DNA from 4 places in the Hahella chejuensis KCTC 2396 genome. Region 1 is predicted to be linked to each of the others. Evidence: predicted binding sites of a transcription regulator. Region 1 holds the regulator's gene; each other region holds the start of a gene.
The links. Region 1 encodes FNR, which switches genes on or off when oxygen is low (the NO sensors DNR and NnrR bind a similar motif). Its sites were predicted from a motif close to TTGATNTANATCAA; they were not measured.
Positions count from the first base shown of each region.

Region 2: the regulator FNR is predicted to act here: its motif matches at 1,401-1,414, upstream of HCH_RS17905 (nitrate reductase subunit alpha).
Region 3: the regulator FNR is predicted to act here: its motif matches at 3,994-4,007, upstream of HCH_RS00185 (Hsp20/alpha crystallin family protein).
Region 4: the regulator FNR is predicted to act here: its motif matches at 3,321-3,334, upstream of petA (ubiquinol-cytochrome c reductase iron-sulfur subunit).

Region 1 is NC_007645.1:1,741,366-1,746,808, reverse strand. Features, by position in the region: gene HCH_RS07785 (substrate-binding periplasmic protein) at 1-495, shown strand, start outside; gene HCH_RS07780 (lysophospholipid acyltransferase family protein) at 502-1,224, opposite strand; gene HCH_RS07775 (coproporphyrinogen III oxidase) at 1,534-2,550, shown strand; gene fnr (fumarate/nitrate reduction transcriptional regulator Fnr) at 2,695-3,474, shown strand; gene HCH_RS07765 (SDR family oxidoreductase) at 3,471-4,376, opposite strand; gene alr (alanine racemase) at 4,579-5,443, opposite strand, start outside.
Region 2 is NC_007645.1:4,148,847-4,154,289, reverse strand. Features, by position in the region: gene HCH_RS17910 (HAMP domain-containing protein) at 1-1,225, opposite strand, end outside; gene HCH_RS17905 (nitrate reductase subunit alpha) at 1,519-5,244, shown strand; gene narH (nitrate reductase subunit beta) at 5,258-5,443, shown strand, end outside.
Region 3 is NC_007645.1:42,505-47,947, reverse strand. Features, by position in the region: gene HCH_RS00210 (MATE family efflux transporter) at 1-94, shown strand, start outside; gene HCH_RS00205 (hypothetical protein) at 188-835, shown strand; gene HCH_RS00200 (YheV family putative zinc ribbon protein) at 873-1,112, opposite strand; gene prlC (oligopeptidase A) at 1,182-3,215, opposite strand; gene HCH_RS00190 (gamma carbonic anhydrase family protein) at 3,426-3,968, shown strand; gene HCH_RS00185 (Hsp20/alpha crystallin family protein) at 4,199-4,648, shown strand; gene HCH_RS00180 (PA4642 family protein) at 4,725-5,033, opposite strand; gene HCH_RS00175 (flagellar motor protein MotB) at 5,118-5,443, opposite strand, start outside.
Region 4 is NC_007645.1:6,021,273-6,026,715, reverse strand. Features, by position in the region: gene prfC (peptide chain release factor 3) at 1-1,382, shown strand, start outside; gene HCH_RS26505 (TatD family hydrolase) at 1,394-2,182, shown strand; gene rplM (50S ribosomal protein L13) at 2,406-2,834, shown strand; gene rpsI (30S ribosomal protein S9) at 2,846-3,238, shown strand; gene petA (ubiquinol-cytochrome c reductase iron-sulfur subunit) at 3,487-4,068, shown strand; gene HCH_RS26485 (cytochrome b) at 4,068-5,300, shown strand; gene HCH_RS26480 (cytochrome c1) at 5,300-5,443, shown strand, end outside.

The sequences.
Region 1 (5,443 bases):
TTCGCGCAACGCAAAGAGTTCCGTGGCGTATTCGGCACTACATTGACCGATGCGCGCAAACCGCTGTTCAAGTGGGTAGGTCCACTCGCCAAGAACGACTGGGTATTCTTCGCAAGAAATGACACTACTATCAAAATTAACTCTGTAGAGGACGCCAAGCCTTATCTCATTGGTTGCTATAAGGATGACTCCAGAGCGCAATTTTTGAAGAACAACGGCTTCAACGCTTCAGAGCTGGAAGATGACAGCCTCAACCCAAAGAGGCTGCAACAAAGACAGGTGGACCTATGGATCTCCAGCACCGCATCAGGCTATTACTACGCTAAGCTGGCCGGTGTTTCCGACATCAAACCTATATTTACTATACGAGACACCAGTCTATACTTGGCGATGAACAAGGACACGCCTGATGAGCACATTGAGCACCTCAATAAAGTGCTCGATAAGATGCGTACTGAAGGCTATTTGGACAAAGTATATTCAAACTACAAATAGAAAGTCTTACGCCTGGCTTAAGGCGGCGGAGGTCCGCCTTATCCACTCTTCCATTTCCTTATGAACTTCATCGGTAGCGCGCCCACTGGTTTCAATCGGCGCACCGATCCTGACCCTTATCAAACCTGGGCGCTTACTAATACTGCCAGCAGGCCAGCAATCGCCTGCATTATGCGCCACTGGCAGTAAAGGTACGCCCGCGCTGACCGCCAACAAGGCGCCCCCCTTATTGTATTTGCCAACTTGTCCAGGACGAACGCGCGTTCCTTCAGGGTAAATCACAACCCAATACCCAGAAGTCAGACGCTCCTTTCCCTGCTTTAGCAATTGCTTAAGCGCCGCAGAAGGCTTACTCCGGTCAATGGCGATGGGCTTCAATCTTTTTAGCGCCCAGCCAAAAAACGGAATTTTCATCAACTCCTGTTTCAGTACTGTGCATTGAGGACGGAATATGACGCCTAACAAATAGGTTTCCCAGGCGCTTTGATGATTGCTGACAACCACACAGCTTGTTTTCGGAATGTTCTCCAGCCCCTCAATCTCATAACGTATGCCGCAAACAACGCGCGCCCACCAAAGCGCAAACACATTAAACCGGGATACGATGTAATAGCGCTTTTCAAAATTGACGTAAGGACCCACCAACATACCAACTAATGATGTGATGATGACGCCCCAAGCATACCCAAGGTAAAAAACGAAAGACCGAAATAGCTGAAATGCCTGCACTTTTGCCCGCCTTTTTTCAATGCCCGCAAAGGATATCAACTCCCCGCCCAAAGCTGCAATGAATGTTATCCCTCAATGCCCCAGAAACCCAATGTTTGAGGGCTTTTGCGACTAAAGTCCACCCACACAGGCAGCCACCCGCTCACCCCTTGATCAATATCAAGGCGCCCCGCTGGGAGCTGGATACACTGAGCATGGAGAGAGGGGGACTCACTTGCCAGCAAGTGTGACAGCAGGCGCGCGCGCCAATTCGCCAACAACGACAGTCAAGCGCGCGCAGATGTTTTCTTACCTGGTTGGAGACCCAATATGCCAGTTGGAAAGGTTGTCGAACAAGCGATACAAAATGGGGGTAATGATAGCTGGGTTTATTTGCTCAACTCCCCTCCCAAAGAGTTCTCCAGCGAGAACTGGAGCGCCTTAAACGAGGGAGCCTATGATGCGGACTATCGCAACAGCTCTCTGGCTCGATACTATGAAGGCGGGTTCGCATTGAGCGTTCAAGCGCCCTGCTTCACCACACTCGTAAGCGCGGAAAATTATACCCGCCGACTTCCATCCATGAGCGCAAATCTGCAGAAGTACATCGACTATGTCGTAAAGGAAGTGAGACTACTCAAGCAAAGCCTTCCTGCCGGTTGCCAGGTTAAGTACCTGCATTGGTTCGGCGATCTGGTGCGCCAGCTTACTCCCGCAGCGCAAACGCAGGTCATGTACTATTTAGGGCGGGAGTTCAAGCTGAACTTCGGCGCCGATGCCCGTCATGTCATCGAGTTGGACGCTCGTCCAGACTCAGAGGAAGCGCTAGCCCTGATCAAAGGGTTGGGCTTTAACATCATCTGCATCAATGATCCCGGTGAATATGCGCAGTCCTGTCCTATTGAGGACCTTAAGGATTGGCTACAAACCATTAGGGCATTCGACTTTAAAGCCGTCTATCTGCGTCTGAAAGTGTCACCCATCACATTCTCCGCACTGTCCCAGCATCTTGAGGAAATTCTGACGGAAAGACCGCAGGGCATCCTTCTTTCCAGCCATAAACCAGAGTTCACCAGCACACCTAGCCTGGAAACAGCGCTAAAAGATTTCAAGCGACGCATTAAGTCCGCATCGTTTATTCCGATCACCCAGGACTTTTTCGCGCTACCCTGGACAGGCTTAATAAGCCAAGGCGTCAGTTGTCTGCATGGCGTCGGGTTGGGCGCATTCTCTTACACGCCCCACTACCAGTTGCGCAACGCCACCCAGCTGGATGACTACTACAAAATCCTGGACAACGGAGGACTCCCGGCAAGAGCAATTCGTTACACTCAGACACAGTTGTAACAAAAGGTGAAAGCTATGTAGAAACAACGGCGAGCGTAGGTTTTCCCTGTAAATTTCCTGCTGTGGGGATTTGCTTTTAAATGGCTATTGGCTATCCTAGAAGCCTCTTTAAGCAGTTTCACTCATTCAGCCACGAGGCGACCGATGGAAAGCAAGCATATAGCAACCTCCTCTCCTTTTAGCTTACACAGGGGCTGCCATGAATGTAACTTGAGCAAACTTTGCATTCCAATAGCGGTCGGGGCTGAAGACATTGATCGCCTGGAAGAAATCATTCGCCAGGGCAAAATGCTCAATCGCGGTGAATATATCTTTGAGCAGCATACGCCATTTCGCTCCTGCTTCGCCGTTCGTAGCGGCGCAATCAAAACATTCACCGTATCTGAGGAAGGCGAGGAGCAGGTAACCGGCTTCTACCTGCCAGGTGAGATTATCGGGCTGGACAGCGTTAGCATGGAAAAATACTCCTGCTCCGCCGTCGCTCTCGAACGCACTAGCGTGTGCGAAATTCCTTTGGAAAAATTTGAAGACTTAGCCTCAGACATTCCCAGCCTGCAGCACCACTTTTTCTCGCTGATGAGTAAAGAAATTCAGGAAAGCAGGCAGCTTACTATGCTACTGAGCAAAAACTCTGCGGAAGAGCGCATAGCCTCGCTGCTATTGTCCTTATCAACTCGCTTCAGCCGTCGTCGCCTGTCCGGCACAAACTTCAGGCTCCCCATGCCTCGCAGCGATATAGGCAACTATTTAGGTTTGGCGGTCGAAACTGTGAGTCGGGTTATTACCCGCTTCCAGAACAACGGCATTATTAAGGTCCAAGGAAGGGAAGTTCAGATTTTGCAATTGGAAGAGCTACAGAAAGTTCTCCGCCACGACACTAAGTGTCTGGAACACCAAAAAGAGTCCGCCGTTAACGGCCGTTAACGGCTCTCTTCCAAGCAGTTTTCAGCGGGCTTCACGCCCCCACGTTGCTGGCATTGCTCAATCAGTGCAGGCAGGTAGCGACGCCAGGGAAGCTGTTTGACGCCAAAGGTGTTGCGCAGCTTGATGCAGCCCAACGCCCCATTCGCGGGAAGCGCCACTCCAGGCAAGACATCAGCGCCCTTCTTCTCGATCAGAGCCTGTAGCATTTCCTCCTGGCCAAAGGCCTGCAACACAATCGCCTTCAACAATTCATAGTGGGTGACCGCTTCAGCGCCAGCATAATGGTAAACACCCCATACGGAGATGTTACAGCTTAACTGTTTGATAACAGCGTCCACCACTCTCGCCACATCATCCACCGCAACAGGGGTCAGCTGCATATCGGTACTGGCGTTAAGACGCTTGCCTGACGACAATGCCGAAAGCATGGTCTGCAACCAGCCTTGAGCGCCCGCCTCCAGCAACCAACCAACCCTCAAGATCAGATGCTTGCTATAGTTTTCCTGAAGCCATTGCTCACTCTGCAACTTTGTCCGCCCATACACAGAGAGAGGACGCCCTTTGTTGGCGGAAATATAAGGATTCTTTTTGACGCCGTCGAAAACAAGATGACTGGAAAGATGAACAATCGGCGCCTTCCATAAGTCCGCAACCTCCGCAACCGCCGCACAAGCGGACACGTTAACCTGATACGCCAGGTCCGGGTGCTGCTCCGCTTTGAACAAATCGCTCATCTCCGCAGCATGAACGACAAAGTCCGCTGACGGCATCGACTTCATTCCCCGCACGATCGCATCATTGGTCATCAGAAACTGTTCGTAGGGGACGCCCTCCACCACTATACCGCTCTGCTGCAAACGCTGAGCTATAGCCTTACCTAATGGCGAATCGATTCCCGTCACACAAACAATCACTCATGTACCCCTTAAATGCATCTCGTGGCCTTTGGCAGCCCCCAGAATACGGGGCCGCCTGAAGATATTATGTTTACAATATTGGCTGCTTGACGGGATTTTAGCAAACCCTGCGCATCGGGGTTCCCCCGCCTTACATCCCGTAGGCCGCGCCAAAGCCTCCCTCGAGAGCCCCCGCCAACGCAGCGCCTTAAACTACTTCCGAACGATTAATATATACTCTGGGAACCCGCGAGGTCATACCCGTAAATAAAGTATAGGAGATTGTTGACGCATATCCTGCAACCTCATCCGCGGAAACAGTCCCGCCCCACAACTCCACTTCAGACCCAATGCGAGCCTCTGGAATATGGGAGATATCCACCGTCAACATATCCATGGATACACGCCCAATAATTTTTGTCCGCTTACCGCACACGGCGACAGGAGCCCCATTCTGCATCTGCCTTGGATAACCATCGCCGTATCCCACCGCGACCACTCCCATTCGCGTTGGGGCGTCCGCAGTCCAGGCGGCGCCATAGCCAATAGAGTCTCCAGCTTGCAGCTCCCTGGTAGCAATCAAACGTGACTCAAAGGTCATTACCGGCTTCAAACCAAAATCTGCCCCCGTCTTATCCGCCATGGGGGACGCGCCGTACATTGCAATACCCGGGCGCACCCAATCCAGATGAGTTTCCGGATACTGCAGCAAAGCCGCAGAATTAGCAGAGGAATAACTCCAGCCATTCGCCCCCGCTGCCTGCATACCAGCCTGAAACGCCCGCCACTGCCTCTGCTGCAGAAGACTATCTAACTCATCAGCACATGCAAAGTGGGTCATTAAGCCGATAACTGAAAGCCCAGGAAACTGCTGCAGTTTCTCTGCGACGTGAGCCAATTTATTTAACGGCAATCCCAAGCGGTTCATACCTGTATTTAGCTTAATCCAGGTTTGCATTCGGGTGGAGTCAGGCCCCGCCTTACGCAACGGCGCCACCTCGGACAGCATATCCAGCTGCTCCATGTCATGCACAACCCACTCTATGTCACACCAGCGAGTGGAGTCAGCCAAC
Region 2 (5,443 bases), 2.4 Mb from region 1:
GTTCGTTCATCAGAGACACCCGACGTTCCTGATCCCCCTGATTTTTCAAACTGAGCGCCACGGCGACCTGGTCGGAGAAGGATTGCAATAATTGATGCTGCCAACTTTCCAGGTATTGGCTGTTGCGCAGCGTGCACACTATCACGCCATATTGGACGCCTTCCTTGATCAGAGGATATCGCACCTGCACTTCGTCATTGTCCCGGCACACCTGGGCTTTTTCCACCATGCACTTTTCGCATTCCTGGCGCTGACAGGAGGAAGGCAGCTCCGTCATATAGTCGTTGCGGATGTGTTCATAGGGAATCACCGCCTCGGGAGTTTTCAGGCAAAGTTCAACGCCGCCGACGGCGGTAATACTGGTGAGTTCCTCCAGCCAGGCCTGAAAATCAATATTCTCATGAGTTTTCTCACTGACTTCCCGCGCCAGATGATAGAGAAAATTCAAGGAATCGTTACTGCGCTTTAGCGCCTGGGTTTTATTTTTGACCCGTGTCTCCAGAGATTCGTACATCTCCGATAGCGCATCGCTCATCTGATTGAACGTCTCCGCCAGCAGGCCCAGCTCGTCATCATTTTTTACTTCCAGGCGGTCGCTGAAGTCGCCGCGGGCGATCTTGCGTGCGTTTTGCGTCAGGCTGCGCAAAGGCAGCTCGACATGATGATGGAGAATGAGCAGGGAGAAGCTGACCAGGGCGAAGGTGAGAAACAGGGCGCTGATTTGTATCAGACGCAGGTTCTCGATGCGATCCTCCGCGCGGATCTGATAGAGCTGCACCAAGTTGTCTATTTCATCAACAAACTTGTCGATCTTTTCGCCCAATTGATCCGCAACGCGGCGGTCCGGATTGTGGGCGTAGGTGGCGATAAAGCCGCTGACATCGTTCTCCCAACTCTCACGAACCTGCATGAATTGTCGATGCAATTCCGAGGAGTCGTCTTTCATGGCTTCCGCCACCAGCACGGGGTTTTCGATGCGTTCGGCAAATTGGCGGGTAAGCGCCGCTACGAAATCTGAGGGCGGCGTATCCAGGGTCAGCAGCCGAGCCTGCATACGGTAGCTCTGCATGCGCAGGGAGCCGGCGATATTCACCGCCTCCGCGTCTTTTTCCGCTGACTCGGAGATGAAGAATGACGCCAGCATAGTGATCATCGCCAGTGACACCATGGCGATCATTAAGGCGCCCATTCGGAAGATTAATGATTTCTGGAATCGCGCAATCATCGTTTCGAACTCCTTCCAGGGGGGAGTACTACCAAAGAACCTAGACCTGTCGTTAGCTCAATCAATCTATGCTTCCAATGTATAACTTATTGAAATATAAGAACAACCCATTTTTTGCCCCTACCCCCTAAGAGGTATGCGCCAGAGGATACTGACGCGTCCTCAAAAAACCGCTTTGATTTGCATCAATTATAGTCCCCCAGGCTCTCCTAGAATGAATTTGAAATTAAAAAATGACCTGTCTCTAACGCTGTGCTCCATGCTTCGAAGCAGGTTCTGATGAGGAGTCCAACATGAGCCATTTTCTGGATAGACTGCAGTTTTTCAAACGCAAGGGAGAAACTTTCGCGGATGGACACGGCGCCACCACCAAAGACGATCGTAGCTGGGAGGACGGTTATCGCCGTCGTTGGCAGCATGACAAAATCGTGCGCTCTACGCACGGGGTGAATTGCACCGGCTCCTGTAGCTGGAAGATTTACGTTAAAGACGGTCTGGTGACCTGGGAAACCCAGCAGACCGATTATCCTCGCACACGACCGGACCTCCCTAATCATGAGCCTAGAGGCTGCCCCCGTGGCGCCAGTTATTCCTGGTATATCTACAGCGCCAACCGGCTTAAGTACCCGAAAGTCAGACAAAGCCTGATCAAACTGTGGCGCGAAGCGAAGCAGAGGCACGACGATCCCGTTGACGCCTGGGAGAGCATCGTCGAAGACCCCGCCAAAGCGAAATCCTACAAGCAACGTCGCGGCTTGGGCGGATTCGTTCGCAGTTCATGGACTGAGGTAAACGAGATTATCGCCGCCGCTAACGTCTATACGGCGAAGCGTTATGGCCCAGACCGCATCTCTGGATTTTCTCCGATTCCCGCCATGTCCATGGTGTCCTACGCCGCCGGCTCCCGCTATCTGTCTCTGATCGGCGGCAACTGCCTGAGCTTCTACGATTGGTATTGCGACCTGCCGCCGGCGTCTCCACAGATCTGGGGCGAACAGACTGACGTGCCGGAAGCGGCGGACTGGTACAACTCCAATTACATCATCGCCTGGGGCTCCAACGTGCCTCAGACCCGTACTCCTGACGCGCACTTCCTGACCGAAGTGCGCTACAAAGGGACTAAAACCTGCGTTATCACGTCGGATTATTCCGAATGCTCCAAATTCGGCGATACCTGGCTGGCGCCCAAGCAAGGCACTGACTCCGCACTGGCTATGGCCTTCGGACATGTCATCCTGAAAGACTTTCACGTGGATAATCCCAGTGAATATTTCACGGACTATGTGCGCCGCTACACCGACATGCCCATGCTGGTCATGCTGGAAGAACACGAAGGCCGCTACATTCAAGGGCGTTTCCTGCGCGCTTCGGATCTGTCCGGCAATCTGGGACAGGACAACAATCCGGAATGGAAAACCATTGCGGTTAATGAAGCTACCAACGAGCTGATTTCACCTACCGGCGCGGTGGGATATCGTTGGGGGGAGCAGGGCAAATGGAATATTCAGCAACTGGACGGTAAGTCCGGCGCGGAAGTGAAACTGGCTCTCAGCCTGAAATCGCTGTGTGATGAAGTCGCGCCTGTCGCATTCCCATACTTTGGCGGGCAGGAGCATGAATATGACTACTTCCAGCACACCCACCACGATGAGCTGCTGATCCGCAAAGTGCCTGTGAAGAATGTGCAGTTGGCGGACGGCTCCACGGTGAAAGTGGCCTGCGTATTCGATCTGACCGTGGCGAATTATGGCGTCGACAATGGCTATGACGACCCAGCCTGCGCCAAGGACTATTCTGACGATATTCCCTATACGCCAGCCTGGCAGGAAAAAATCACTGGCGTGCCCCAGGCGGATGTTATCCGCGTGGCTCGCGAGTTCGCCCGCAATGCGGATAAAACCCATGGTCGCTCCATGGTCATCGTCGGGGCCGCGCTGAACCACTGGTATCACATGGACATGAACTACCGCGGTCTGATCAACATGCTGATGCTGTGCGGTTGCGTCGGCCAAAGCGGCGGCGGTTGGGCGCATTATGTGGGGCAGGAGAAGTTGCGTCCTCAGTGCGGCTGGCTGCCTCTGGCGTTTGGGCTGGATTGGCAACGTCCGCCCCGGCAGATGAACGGCACCTCCTTCTTCTATAACCACGCTGATCAATGGCGTTATGAAAAACTGCAGATGACGGAAGTGGTGTCGCCCCTGGCGGATAAAGGCAAATGGAGCGCCTCCATCATTGATTACAACACCCGCGCCGAGCGTATGGGCTGGCTGCCGTCGGCCCCCCAATTGGGTATGAATCCGCTGATATTGACCAAGGAAGCGGCGTTGGAAGGCATGGACCCGAAAGATTACGCCATCAAACTGATAAAAGAAGGGCAACTGAAATTCGCCTGTGAGGACCCGGATAACCCGCAAAACTATCCTCGCAACATGTTTATCTGGCGCAGCAATCTGCTGGGCTCCTCCGGCAAAGGACATGAATACATGCTGCGCCACCTGTTGGGAACCAAGCATGGTCTGCTGGGCAAAGACCTGGGTGAAATGGGCGAAACCAAGCCGGAGGATGTGATCTGGCGCGACGAAGCGCCGGAAGGCAAGGTGGATCTGCTGGTGACGCTGGACTTCCGTATGTCCACCACCTGCCTGTATTCCGATATCGTGCTGCCCACGGCGACCTGGTACGAAAAGGACGACTTGAATACGTCAGACATGCATCCCTTTATCCATCCTCTGTCAAAGGCGGTGGACCCGGTATGGGAGGCGCGCAGCGACTGGGATATCTTTAAAGGCATCGCCAAGCAGTTCTCCGCGGCGGCGCAAGGCCACCTGGGCGTGGAAAAAGACTTGGTGACTGTGCCGATTCTGCATGATACCCCGGCGGAAATCGCCCAGCCGTTTGGCGTCGAGCATTGGTGGAAAGGCGAGTGCGACCTGATTCCCGGTAAAACAGCGCCCAATATGGTTGTGGTGGAGCGGGACTACCCCAACACCTACAACCGTTTCACCTCTGTCGGCCCTCTGCTGGACAAATTGGGCAACGGCGGCAAAGGCATCAACTGGGATACCAAAGAGGAAGTGGCGTTTCTCGCCAAACTGAATCTGACTCACGACGAAGACAGCCCGCGCGGCGGTCGTCCCAGAATCGAAAGCGCCATCGACGCGGCGGAAGTGATTCTGTCCCTGGCGCCGGAGACCAACGGCCATGTGGCGGTGAAGGCGTGGGAAGCATTGGGGCGCGCCACCGGTCTCGATCATACCCATCTGGCGCGGCCCAAAGAGGAAGAGAAAATCCGTTTCCGCGACATCGTGGCGCAACCCCGCAAGATCATTTCCTCGCCCACCTGGTCTGGTCTGGAGGATGAGCATGTGAGCTATAACGCGGGCTACACCAACGTCCATGAGCTGATTCCCTGGCGCACCATCACCGGTCGTCAGCAGTTCTATCAGGATCATGAATGGATGCGCGACTTCGGCGAAACCATGTGCGTCTATAAACCGCCGATCAACCTGAAGACCACCTCGCCGGTGATGAACAGCAAGCCCAACGGCAATAAGGAGATCCTGCTTAACTGGATCACGCCGCACCAGAAATGGGGCATTCACAGCACCTACTCGGACAACCTGCTGATGCTGACGTTGTCCCGGGGCGGTCCCATCGTGTGGATGAGCGAAACCGACGCCAGGAAAGCCGGCCTGGAAGACAACGACTGGATTGAGGTGTTCAACGTCAACGGCTCCATCGCCGCGCGGGCGGTGGTCTCGCAGCGGGTGCCGGAAGGCATGGCGATGATGTACCACGCTCAGGAGCGGATCATCAACACGCCCGGAGCGGAAATGACCCAGACCCGGGGCGGCATTCACAACTCCGTGACCCGCGCGGTCATGAAACCGACTCATATGATCGGCGGCTACGCGCAGCAGTCCTACGGCTTTAACTACTACGGCACCGTAGGCTGTAACCGCGATGAGTTCGTCATCGTACGCAAAATGAACAATGTTGACTGGCTAGATACAGAGTGATTGGAGACAAATTATGAAAGTACGCGCTCAAATCGGAATGGTCCTGAATCTGGACAAATGTATCGGCTGTCACACCTGCTCCATCACCTGTAAGAACGTGTGGACGTCGCGGGAAGGGGTGGAATACGCCTGGTTTAACAACGTGGAGAGTAAGCCCGGCGTGGGCTATCCCAAAGAGTGGGAGAATCAGGACAAGTGG
Region 3 (5,443 bases), 1.7 Mb from region 1:
CTCACTCTGCCTGTTTCTTGCGGCGAGGGGCGCCTATCAGGCGTGGCTGTACAAAACATTTTGTCAGCATGAAAAGTGGTTCATTACAAATTAGTATTACGCACTTTGGCATCCCTTGACTACACTGAAGTCATGCGTCTGGATTGAAACAATTTTTTATAGTTGTCACTTAGGGAAATCGTTATAGATGAGCCTCGCTGCAGTATACGAGATCATCAATCAGGCTAAGGCCGCAGAGCTTAAAACTCAAAATTACGCCAAGTGGCTTCGCCAGCAACTGGATTCTCTGCACCGAGTCATTGAACTGAACGGATCACAGCCGGTTGAGGACCTCATTCATTTCGTCATCGATTATATCGAGCTCGCCCCACGTTTAGTGGAGTGCGTGGCGCATTGCGCCGCAGCAAGCCGCACGGAAAAGCTGTTCGCGCCCTTCATCGAAAAAACCATCCATTACTTCGCGCATCCATCCGTCCTGGTGTTGCGCCATACCGGTCTGGACTGCCTGTTGATCATGGCCTATCAAAGCCATCGTTTGGTGGAGGAGGTTTATGAGAACAATCGCAGCCTGCGCAATAGCCCGATCTGCGATCTACAGGCCACTCAGGCCAATCTGTTGGCCCATCATCTGATCGGCGAGCCCTTCGCCAATGAACTGGATCAGGCCACCCATCTGACTGTGCGCCAAATGGTGAGTCTGCCGGATTTCTATCATCTGGACCTGTCGCCCTTTCTGGTGAAGACCAACACCAAACGCTGGCGACCTCTGAACGAAGACTGGCTGAACCTGTTGGACAAGCATCACATTCGTATGAGCTTTCAGCCTCGTTGTTGACAGGTATTCAGCAACAAGACGTCAGGCTCACACACCGTTATTGCTCTTTCTTGGGACGGGGATAAAACTTGATCGTTTGCACTTGCGCTTCCGTCTGTTTCGAACGGGTGACGCGGGTTTGCAGCTCCGTCGGCCCATCAGCTTCGCGCAGCTTTTCAAAGAAGCCGCATGCGACGCACTCACGCACTTGCCGCTGCTCTTCGTCGGCGTAGCTGACGATCTTGTCCATCTCTCCACAGCGGGGACACACCGCCCCCGCGATAAAACGCTTCACCATATGCACTACCCGGTAAATACGATGGCTAAATGAATACAAGGCCTGCGACGCAGGCCCTTGCTATTTCTCTCAGGCGGCGATGCCGCTTTGACGCAACAACGCCTCCACTTCCGGCGGACGCCCACGAAACTCAATGAACAGATCCATAGGCTCGCGGCTGCCGCCTTTTTCCAGAATTGAATGCAGGAAGCGTCGGCCCGTCTCCGGGTCGAACACGCCATTTTCCTCAAACAGGGAGAATGCGTCCGCCGCCAGTACTTCCGCCCACTTATAGCTGTAATAGCCCGCAGCGTAACCGCCGGCGAAAATGTGGCTGAAGCTATGCTGAAAACGATTGAAGGCGGGTGGTTTGATCACCGCGACTTTATCCCGCACTTCATCCAGCACCTGCTGGATGGCGAAGCCTTCCGAGCCATCGTATTCGTGATGCAAACGAAAATCGAACAGGGCGAATTCCAGCTGACGCACCATCAACATGCCGGACTGGAAGTTTTTCGCCGCCAGCATTTTCTCCAGCAATTCTTTCGGCAGTGGTTCGCCACTCTGGTAGTGACCGGAAATCAGCGCCAGCGCTTCTTCCTCCCAACACCAGTTTTCCAGAAACTGACTGGGCAGTTCCACCGCGTCCCAGGGCACGCCATTGATGCCTGATACATCATTGCAGTCCACCGTGGTCAGCATATGATGCAGCGCATGGCCGAATTCGTGAAACAGGGTGGTCACTTCATCGTGGGTCAACAGCGCAGGATGCTCTTCCGTGGCGGGCGCAAAGTTACAGGTGATGAACGCCACGGGCTTTTGCACAGAACCGTCGTCCAGACGACGACGCACTGCGTAATCCGCCATCCAGGCGCCGCCGCGCTTGTTCTCGCGCGCGAACAGATCCATATAGATGGAGGCGATCTCTTCCCCGTCACGGCGCACTTTGAAGTAGCGCACGTCCGGATGATAGCGATCAAACTCGGCGACTTCGTCGAGGGTGACGCCAAACAGGCGTTGCACCACGGCGAACATGCCGTTGATCACCTTGGAGGCGGGAAAGTAGGGCTTCAACTCTTCCTGAGATACGGCGTAACGGTGATGGCGCAGTTTCTCTGAATAGAAGCTGACGTCCCAGGATTGCAGTTCGTCCTGACCCTGCTCTTTGGCGAAGGCTTTCAGCTCTTCAAATTCCTGACGCGCCACCGCCACGGACTTCTCCGCCAGCTCATTGAGGAAACCCAGCACTTCATCCGGCGTACGCGCCATCTTGGTGGCGAGAGAGTATTCCGCATAGGTGTTGAAGCCCAACAGACGCGCTTTTTCCAAACGCAGCACCAGGATTTCTTTCATCACATCAGAGTTATCCCAGCGACCGGCGTAGGGGCCTTGTTCAGAAGCCCGCGTGTTATAGGCTTCATACATTTCCTGCCGCAATTCGCGATTTTCGCAGTAAGTCATCACTGCATAGAAACTGGGGAAATCCAGCGTCAGCACATAACCTTCTTTGTCACGGGACTTGGCCGCCTGGCGCGCCCCCGCCAGAGCGGAGTCCGGCATGCCTTTCAGTAAATCCGCATCGGTGATGTGTTTAGTCCAGGCCTGCGTGGCGTCGAGCACGTTGTCGCTGAATTTACTCCCCAACTCCGCCAAACGCTGCGAAATTTCCATGTAGCGCGCTTTCTTGTCTTCCGGCAGATCAACGCCAGCCAGATGGAAGTCGCGCAGGGTATTGTCGATGGATTTACGTTGCGCTTCACTAAGCGAACTGAATTCTTCGGACTCTTTAATGGCGTGATAAGCGTCGTACAGCGCCTTGTTCTGACCGATTTCCGTACCGTAGCGGGACAGCTCGGGGATACAAGCGTTGTAGGCCTCGCGCAGCGTTTCGCTGTTGAGCACGCTGTTCAGGTGGCTGACCGGCGACCACACATGGTTCAGCTTGTCCGACATGTTATCCATTTGCTGCGCCAGATTGTCCCAATTGAATGCGGGCTGCGCCGCCAGATCAACAATTCGCTTTCTGTTTTCGGCAAGTAATTTGTCCATCGCCTCTTTGACATGTTCGGCGCGAATCTGTGAAAACGGGGGTAACGCCGTATCGGCGAGCAATGGATTGGTCATTGAAATATTCCTGAATTGACAAGTCTTCCGGGGTTGCTGATCGCAACGCCCCCGAGCAATCAAAATGTGGGCGTTGGCGGCGGCTTTCAAGTAATGCGCCGTGGAATCCTGCTTTAGAATAGTCCGATCAATGCTAAAGTAACAATCCGCCATTCGGGCTCTTGAGCCCTACTAGGGCGCCTCAGATTTTTGATGTTTGGAGTCTTCACCATGCCTGTGCGCACTTATCAGGGAATCACGCCGACGCAGGGAGCGCGCGTCTTTATCGACCCCACCGCCGTTGTCATTGGCGACGTTCATTTGGGCGACGACTGCTCCGTCTGGCCCACCGCGGTGATACGCGGCGACATGCACCGCATCCGCATCGGCGCGCGCACCAGCGTGCAGGACGGCTCGGTGTTGCATATCACTCATGCGGGACCTTTCAACCCCGACGGCTACCCGCTGACGATCGGGGACGACGTCACCATCGGCCACAAGGCCATCTTGCATGGCTGCACGCTTGAGAGCCGCATCCTTGTCGGTATGGGCGCCATCATCATGGACGGCGCTCATGTGGAGAGCGATGTGGTGATCGCCGCCGGTACGCTTGCGCCTCCCGGCAAGCGCTTGAAAAGCGGTTACTTATACGTTGGCGCGCCAGCGAAACAAGCGCGTCCGCTCAGTGACAAGGAAAAAAAATTTTTCCAGTACACCGCCGCCAACTACGTCAAATTGAAGGACCTGCACCTGCAGGAAAACTGGAGCGAGTAGGGGAAATTCAGGAGGCGGGAGGAAATTGACGCAAATCAGAATATAATTTTTTTTGTCGTCAGGGCGCCCCTTGAAAACATTTTTAACGCCATTATTTCTATTATCACGATACGCAGCGTAACCGGGGCAAGACGTCACCCCAATCAGCAGTTTCAGGTGTAAATGATTACATAGAGCCTGTCGCGTCAGGCTAACAGATTTGTACTTAAACTCTTTTTGGAGATTGAATTATGGCGATTACCCGTTGGAATCCGTTTTCTGAGTTCGAAGATATTCTGGACCGTTATAACCGCTCTCTGCAGGGCCAGTCCCGCGTCAGTGAAAACGGCAAAGAAGTGATCCGCAAGGCTGACTGGGCTCCCGCCGTGGATATCACGGAAACCAAAGAAGCGTTCTTGATTAAGGCGGAGTTGCCTGGCGTGGATAAAAACCACGTCAAAGTGGCCGTCCATGAAGGCGTGTTGTCCATTCAGGGCGAACGCAAGCTGGAAAAAGAAGAGGGCGACAAAAAACACCATCGCGTAGAACGCTTCTACGGCGCTTTCGCACGCTCCTTCACGCTGCCGGATAATGTGGATGAAAACAACATCCGCGCGGAATATCGGGACGGCATCCTGACCTTGCAGTTGACCAAGGTGGAAAAGGCGCAGCCCAAAGCAATCGAAATCAACGTGCAGTAGTTTGGGCGACCTGCCGCACTAAACCGGCGACCGGGGCGATGTGTAGTTCGCCCCGGTTTTTTACAATCCAGACTTTTTACAGTTCCGCCGCTTTCTTACCGCCGGCGTCACGCAGGATTTGCGCATATTCCGCGCCACGTGCGTGCTCTGCAACGCGATCCAGCATGGTTTCGCCTTCTGGACTCAACGCATTGATATTACGGCCAGCTTCGGCGAAATAGGCCACGAAACGCGCATAATCGCGGGCCAGCATGTATTCATAAGCCTGCCGCAGAACATGGTAGTCGGGATCAGTTTCATCCCGGGGCAGCAACGCCAAAAATCCCTGAACCCGTTCATCGCTCCATTCCTCATCCACCACTTTCGGTTGTGAAGGACCGCTCATATCGTATTCACCTGCATATCATAGTTATTTACCGGGCCGCACATTCTACCCTGATCCTGCGCGCATATTGAAGGCTGCGCGCGCTCAGCCCAGCCGGCATTCAGCGTTTTCGATATGAATTTCCACACGCCGGTTTTGCGCCCGGTGCTCATCAGTGTCGTTGGGAACCAAGGGCCGCGTTTCCGCCTGTCCTATGGCGCTCACGCGACTGGCGTCCAGGCGCCCATCCAGCACAAGGCGATGCACCACGCTCACCGCCCTGGCCGCCGATAAATCCCAATTGGAGCGGAACTTCACCGAGTCGATAGGACGATCGTCAGTATGGCCGGTCACCAGAATGTCTCCCTTGCAGTCAGCCAATACATCGGTGACTTTCATCAGCACCGGCAGCATGTATAACTTCAATTCCT
Region 4 (5,443 bases), 2.9 Mb from region 1:
CCGTAACCACTTCCGTTATGCAGTTCCCTTATGACGACTCTTTGGTAAACCTGCTTGATACGCCCGGTCACGAAGACTTTTCTGAAGACACCTATCGTACTTTGACTGCGGTTGACTCCTGTTTGATGGTTATAGACAGCGCAAAAGGCGTTGAGGAGCGCACCATCAAGCTAATGGAAGTTACGCGGTTGCGCGATACGCCAATCATTACTTTCATGAACAAACTTGACCGTGATATTCGAGATCCAATGGAGTTGTTGGATGAAGTCGAGGATGTTCTGAAAATTAAATGCGCGCCTATTTCGTGGCCTATCGGAATGGGTAAGGGGTTCAAAGGCGTATACCACCTTCTGCGGGATGAAGTCATTTTGTACCAAACTGGGAAGGGGCATACCCTTCAAGATGGGCGCACTATTAAAGGCCTGGATAACCCCGAACTGGATCAGGTGCTTGGTTCAGATGCGGAGAATTTACGAGGCGAAATCGAGTTATTGCAAGGCGCATCTCATGAGTTTGATCATCAGGCCTTTTTGGCTGGCGAGTTGACTCCAGTATTCTTTGGTACGGCGTTAGGCAACTTTGGCGTTGATCATATGCTGGATGGTTTGGTTGCGTGGGCGCCATCTCCTCAACCCAGAGAAACGGACAAGCGCATGGTTGAAGCGGAAGATGAAAAGTTTTCCGGCTTTGTATTCAAGATACAGGCGAATATGGACCCGCTTCATCGTGACCGTATCGCTTTCTTGAGAGTCTGCTCAGGACGTTACGAACAGGGCATGAAGATAAAGCATGTGCGTTTGGGTAAAGATATTCGTATTGCGGACGCGCTGACATTCATGGCGGGAGATCGAGCCAGAGCGGAGGAAGCGTTTGCGGGCGACATCATTGGCTTGCATAACCATGGCACCATTCAGATTGGCGATACCTTCAGTGAAGGAGAGGAGCTTAAATTTAGCGGCATCCCTAACTTTGCGCCGGAGCTGTTCCGCCGTATTCGCCTCAAGGACCCTCTGAAATCCAAACAGCTTCAGAAAGGCTTGATTCAGTTGTCGGAAGAAGGCGCGGTGCAAGTGTTTCGTCCGCTCAATAACAACGACTTGATTGTTGGGGCTGTGGGCATGCTGCAGTTTGACGTAGTGGTGCATCGCCTCAAGTCTGAATATAAGGTGGAGGCCGTGTACGAGCCGGTAAATGTTTCCACGGCCCGTTGGGTTGATGCAAAAGATCCGAAAAAGCTGGAAGAGTTCAAGCGGAAGGTGTCTGAGAACTTATCTCTCGATGGTGGTGATAACTTAACCTATCTTGCGCCGACGAATGTTAATTTGCAGCTCGCCATTGAGCGCTACCCGGATGTTCAGTTCCGGAAGACGCGGGAACATTAAGGGAGTTGGCGATGGCGATTTTTATTGATAGCCATTGCCACTTTGATTTTCCCGACTTCGATGACGACAGGGAAGATGTGTTGCGTAATGCCTGGGGGTTGGGTGTAAGGCGTATCATTGCGCCCTCGGTAGGCATTCAAAATTGGACTCGCATATCTCAGTTGGCTAAGAGCTTTGACGAGCTTAATTTCGCGCTGGGTATTCATCCTCTTTATCTACACGAGCACTTAGAACTTCATCTGGATGAGCTGGATAACCAGTTGCGCGAACAACGAGCGGATGTCTCAGCTGTGGGGGAGTGTGGGCTGGATGCGACGGCGGATATTGATTTTGACGTGCAGCTGTATTTTTTGAGTGAGCAGCTGAGGATGGCGAAAGCGTTAGATCTTCCCGTGATTCTTCACTCCAGAAAAACTCATAGTCAGCTTGCGAAGCGGGTTAAAGAATCTGGCGTTAAGTGTGGGGTTGTGCACGCCTTTTCGGGAAGCTATGAAGAGGGGGTGCAGTTTGTAAAACTGGGGCTCAAATTAGGGGTTGGCGGCGTCATCACCTATGACCGGGCGCAAAAAACCAGAAAGGCGATTTCCAGACTTCCGTTGGAGTCCCTTCTGTTAGAGACGGACGCTCCGGATATGCCATTGTGTGGTCGACAGGGGCGGCGTAATTCCCCAGAGATGATTCCCCAGGTATTTAATGTGCTGTGCGCCTTGAGAGAAGAGGCGCCCGAACGGATATCCGACACGATTCTTCAAAACACTATCGATACATTTGACCTCCCAGGCTTTGAATCGAAGCCTTAACTTTGTGGGCCGCGTAATTAATTGGATTTAGAGTAGCAATTGAGCAGGAAGTGCAATATAATCCTGCGCCCGGATTTGCAATATAGTTAGGAACTTTGGCGAAGCCCCGAAGCCCGAGTTCCGAAAAGTCAGAACGTCGTTGTAACTTCCCCCGAAGGGAAGGCGCAGCGTGCGTTTTATTTGGATTAATCAGCCGAGAATTTAAGAGTAAGGCGGGATTTAAATGAAAACGATCAGCGCTAAGCCAGAAACCGTAAAGCGTGACTGGTATGTTATAGACGCGACCGACAAGACGCTTGGACGTCTTTCTACTGAAATCGCCCGTCGCTTGAGGGGCAAGCACAAAGCGGAATATACCCCTCACGTTGACACTGGGGATTACATCGTTGTAGTTAACGCGGAAAAAGTGCGTGTTACCGGCAACAAGGCTCAAGACAAAATGTACTATCGCCACACAGGCTATCCTGGCGGTTTGAAAGAGATGTCTTTTGATAAGCTGATCCAACATGCTCCTGAGCGTGTTATCGAAACAGCTGTTAAAGGCATGATGCCGCGCAATCCTTTAGGTCGTGCGATGCTGAAAAAGCTCAAGGTATACGCTTCGGCTGAACACCCGCATACCGCTCAGCAACCGATTGAACTGAAAATTTAAGGAAGGTGGATATGTCTGTTACTCAATACTATGGTACAGGTCGTCGTAAAACTTCGACTGCTCGCGTCTTCCTGAGACCCGGTAGCGGAAAAATTACTGTGAACCAGACTGATCTGGATTCATACTTTGGTCGTGAAACTGCGCGTATGGTCGTACGTCAGCCTCTGGAGTTGTTGGGCTCTATTGGCAATTTTGATGTATTTGTTACTGTTAAAGGCGGCGGTCCTTCTGGCCAGGCAGGCGCAATTCGTCACGGCATCACTCGTGCGCTGATTCAATATGATGAAGCGAATCGCTCTCCGCTGCGTAAGGCCGGTTACGTTACTCGCGACGCTCGTGAAGTTGAACGTAAGAAAGTGGGTCTGCGTAAAGCGCGTAAGCGTCCGCAATTCTCCAAGCGTTAATCATTACGCTTTCAATAAAAAGCCCGGTAATCCGGGCTTTTTTGTTTCCGCTGAAAATGGGTCAAAGCCGCCCGACAGATATTTAACTTGGATCAATATTGTTGAGACAAGGCCTCGCCGCACGTGCGTCGTCCTTGTATCGATAAGGCATTTTAATTAGTATGTCAGCCGGATTTTACGCCTGAAGAAATAAGAGCATAATGGCCTGATTTTGGCCTCAAATTGCTGCCTGATGGGAGAAACCTAGTATGACGAAAGACGACGTGAATAAGAGCCGCCGTCGTTTTCTGGTGGGAGCAACCTCGGTCGTTGGAGGTATCGGCGCCATCGGCGCGGCCGTGCCTTTTGTCGCTTCCTGGAACCCAAGCGCTAAAGCAAAAGCCGCTGGAGCGCCTGTTAAGGTCAATATCAGTAAGATTGAACCTGGCCAACAGATGACCGTTGAATGGCGGGGCAAACCTGTTTGGGTCGTGCGGAGAACGCCGGAAATGCTCAAAGGCTTGGATTCGATTGCGGAGCAATTGCAGGATCCGCAATCTGAAAAGCCGCAGCAACCCGCATACGCTCAAAACCCTCACCGCTCCATCAAAGATGAATACGTCATACTGGTTGGAATCTGTACGCATCTGGGCTGCTCACCAAAGTTCCTGCCAGAGGTGATACCCGATGAAACCGTTGGCGGTTTTTACTGTCCTTGTCATGGTAGCAAGTTCGACTTGGCGGGAAGGGTCTTCAAAGATGTCCCTGCTCCTAAGAATCTTGAAGTGCCTCCCCACATGTATGTTGATGACGTGAACCTCATCGTAGGTGAAGACAAGGAGAACGCATAATGCAGAAGCTTATCCAGTGGATCGACGATCGCCTGCCAGTCGTCGATGCCTTCGAAAAGCATATGAGCAAGTACTATGCGCCTAAAAACTTTAACGTATGGTATTTCTTTGGCTCTTTGTCTTTGGTTGTTCTAATTAATCAGTTGCTTACGGGCATTTGGTTGACAATGAGCTATAACCCCTCTGCTGAAGGCGCGTTTGCTTCAGTAGAGTACATTATGCGCGACGTTGAGTTCGGCTGGCTGATTCGATTAATGCATTCGACTGGCGCCTCCGCCTTCTTTGTCGTCGTTTATCTGCATATGTTCCGAGGGCTCTTGTACGGTTCTTATAAAAAGCCCCGTGAGCTAGTTTGGATATTCGGCATGACCATCTATCTGTGCCTGATGGCGGAAGCGTTCTTGGGTTACTTGCTGCCTTGGGGGCAGATGTCATACTGGGGTGCGCAGGTTATCGTTTCTCTGTTTGGCGCCATACCTTATGTGGGCGAAGACTTGGCTCAATGGATTCGTGGCGACTATCTAATATCGGGTATTACTCTTAACCGGTTCTTTGCTCTGCATGTCATCGCTTTACCAATTGTACTGCTTGGCTTGGTGGTGCTGCATATTTTGGCGCTTCATGAAGTGGGTTCGAATAACCCAGACGGCGTTGAGATTAAAAAGAACAAGGATGAAAACGGTATTCCTAAAGATGGAATTCCTTTCCACCCCTACTATACGGTGCATGACATCGTCGCGTTGATTGTTTTCCTATTCGTATTCTGCGTAGTAGTGTTCTACTTCCCTGAAATGAATGGCTACTTCCTTGAGAAGCCTAACTTCGAACCGGCAAATCCGCTGAAAACTCCTGAGCATATTGCGCCTGTATGGTACTTCACGCCTTTCTACGCGATGCTTCGTGCAATCACGTATCCGCTATTCGGTGTGGACGCGAAGTTCTGGGGCGTTGTCGTTATGGGGGCTGCAATAGCAATTCTGTTTGTGTTGCCTTGGTTGGATCGCAGTCCTGTGAAGTCTATTCGTTATAAGGGAGCGATGAGCAAAATTGCCCTTTTAGTGCTTGTCGTCAGCTTCGTGATTTTGGGGGTTTGTGGAGTCTTGCCAGCTAATGAGCAGCCGAGTTGGCTTGCTCCTCTATGTACAGGCTTATATTTCGCATACTTCCTATTGATGCCTTGGTATACCAGAGCAGAAAAGACTAAACCTGTACCAGAGAGGGTGACTCACTAATGAAAAGCATACTCAAAGTTCTGCTTCTCTCGTGCGTGACGTCTCTTGCACATGCGGCTGGCGGTGGAGATGTTCATTTAGATCACGTAGATGTCGATATTCGCGATAAGCCCTCTCTGCAAAGAGGCGCTGCGATGTTTACT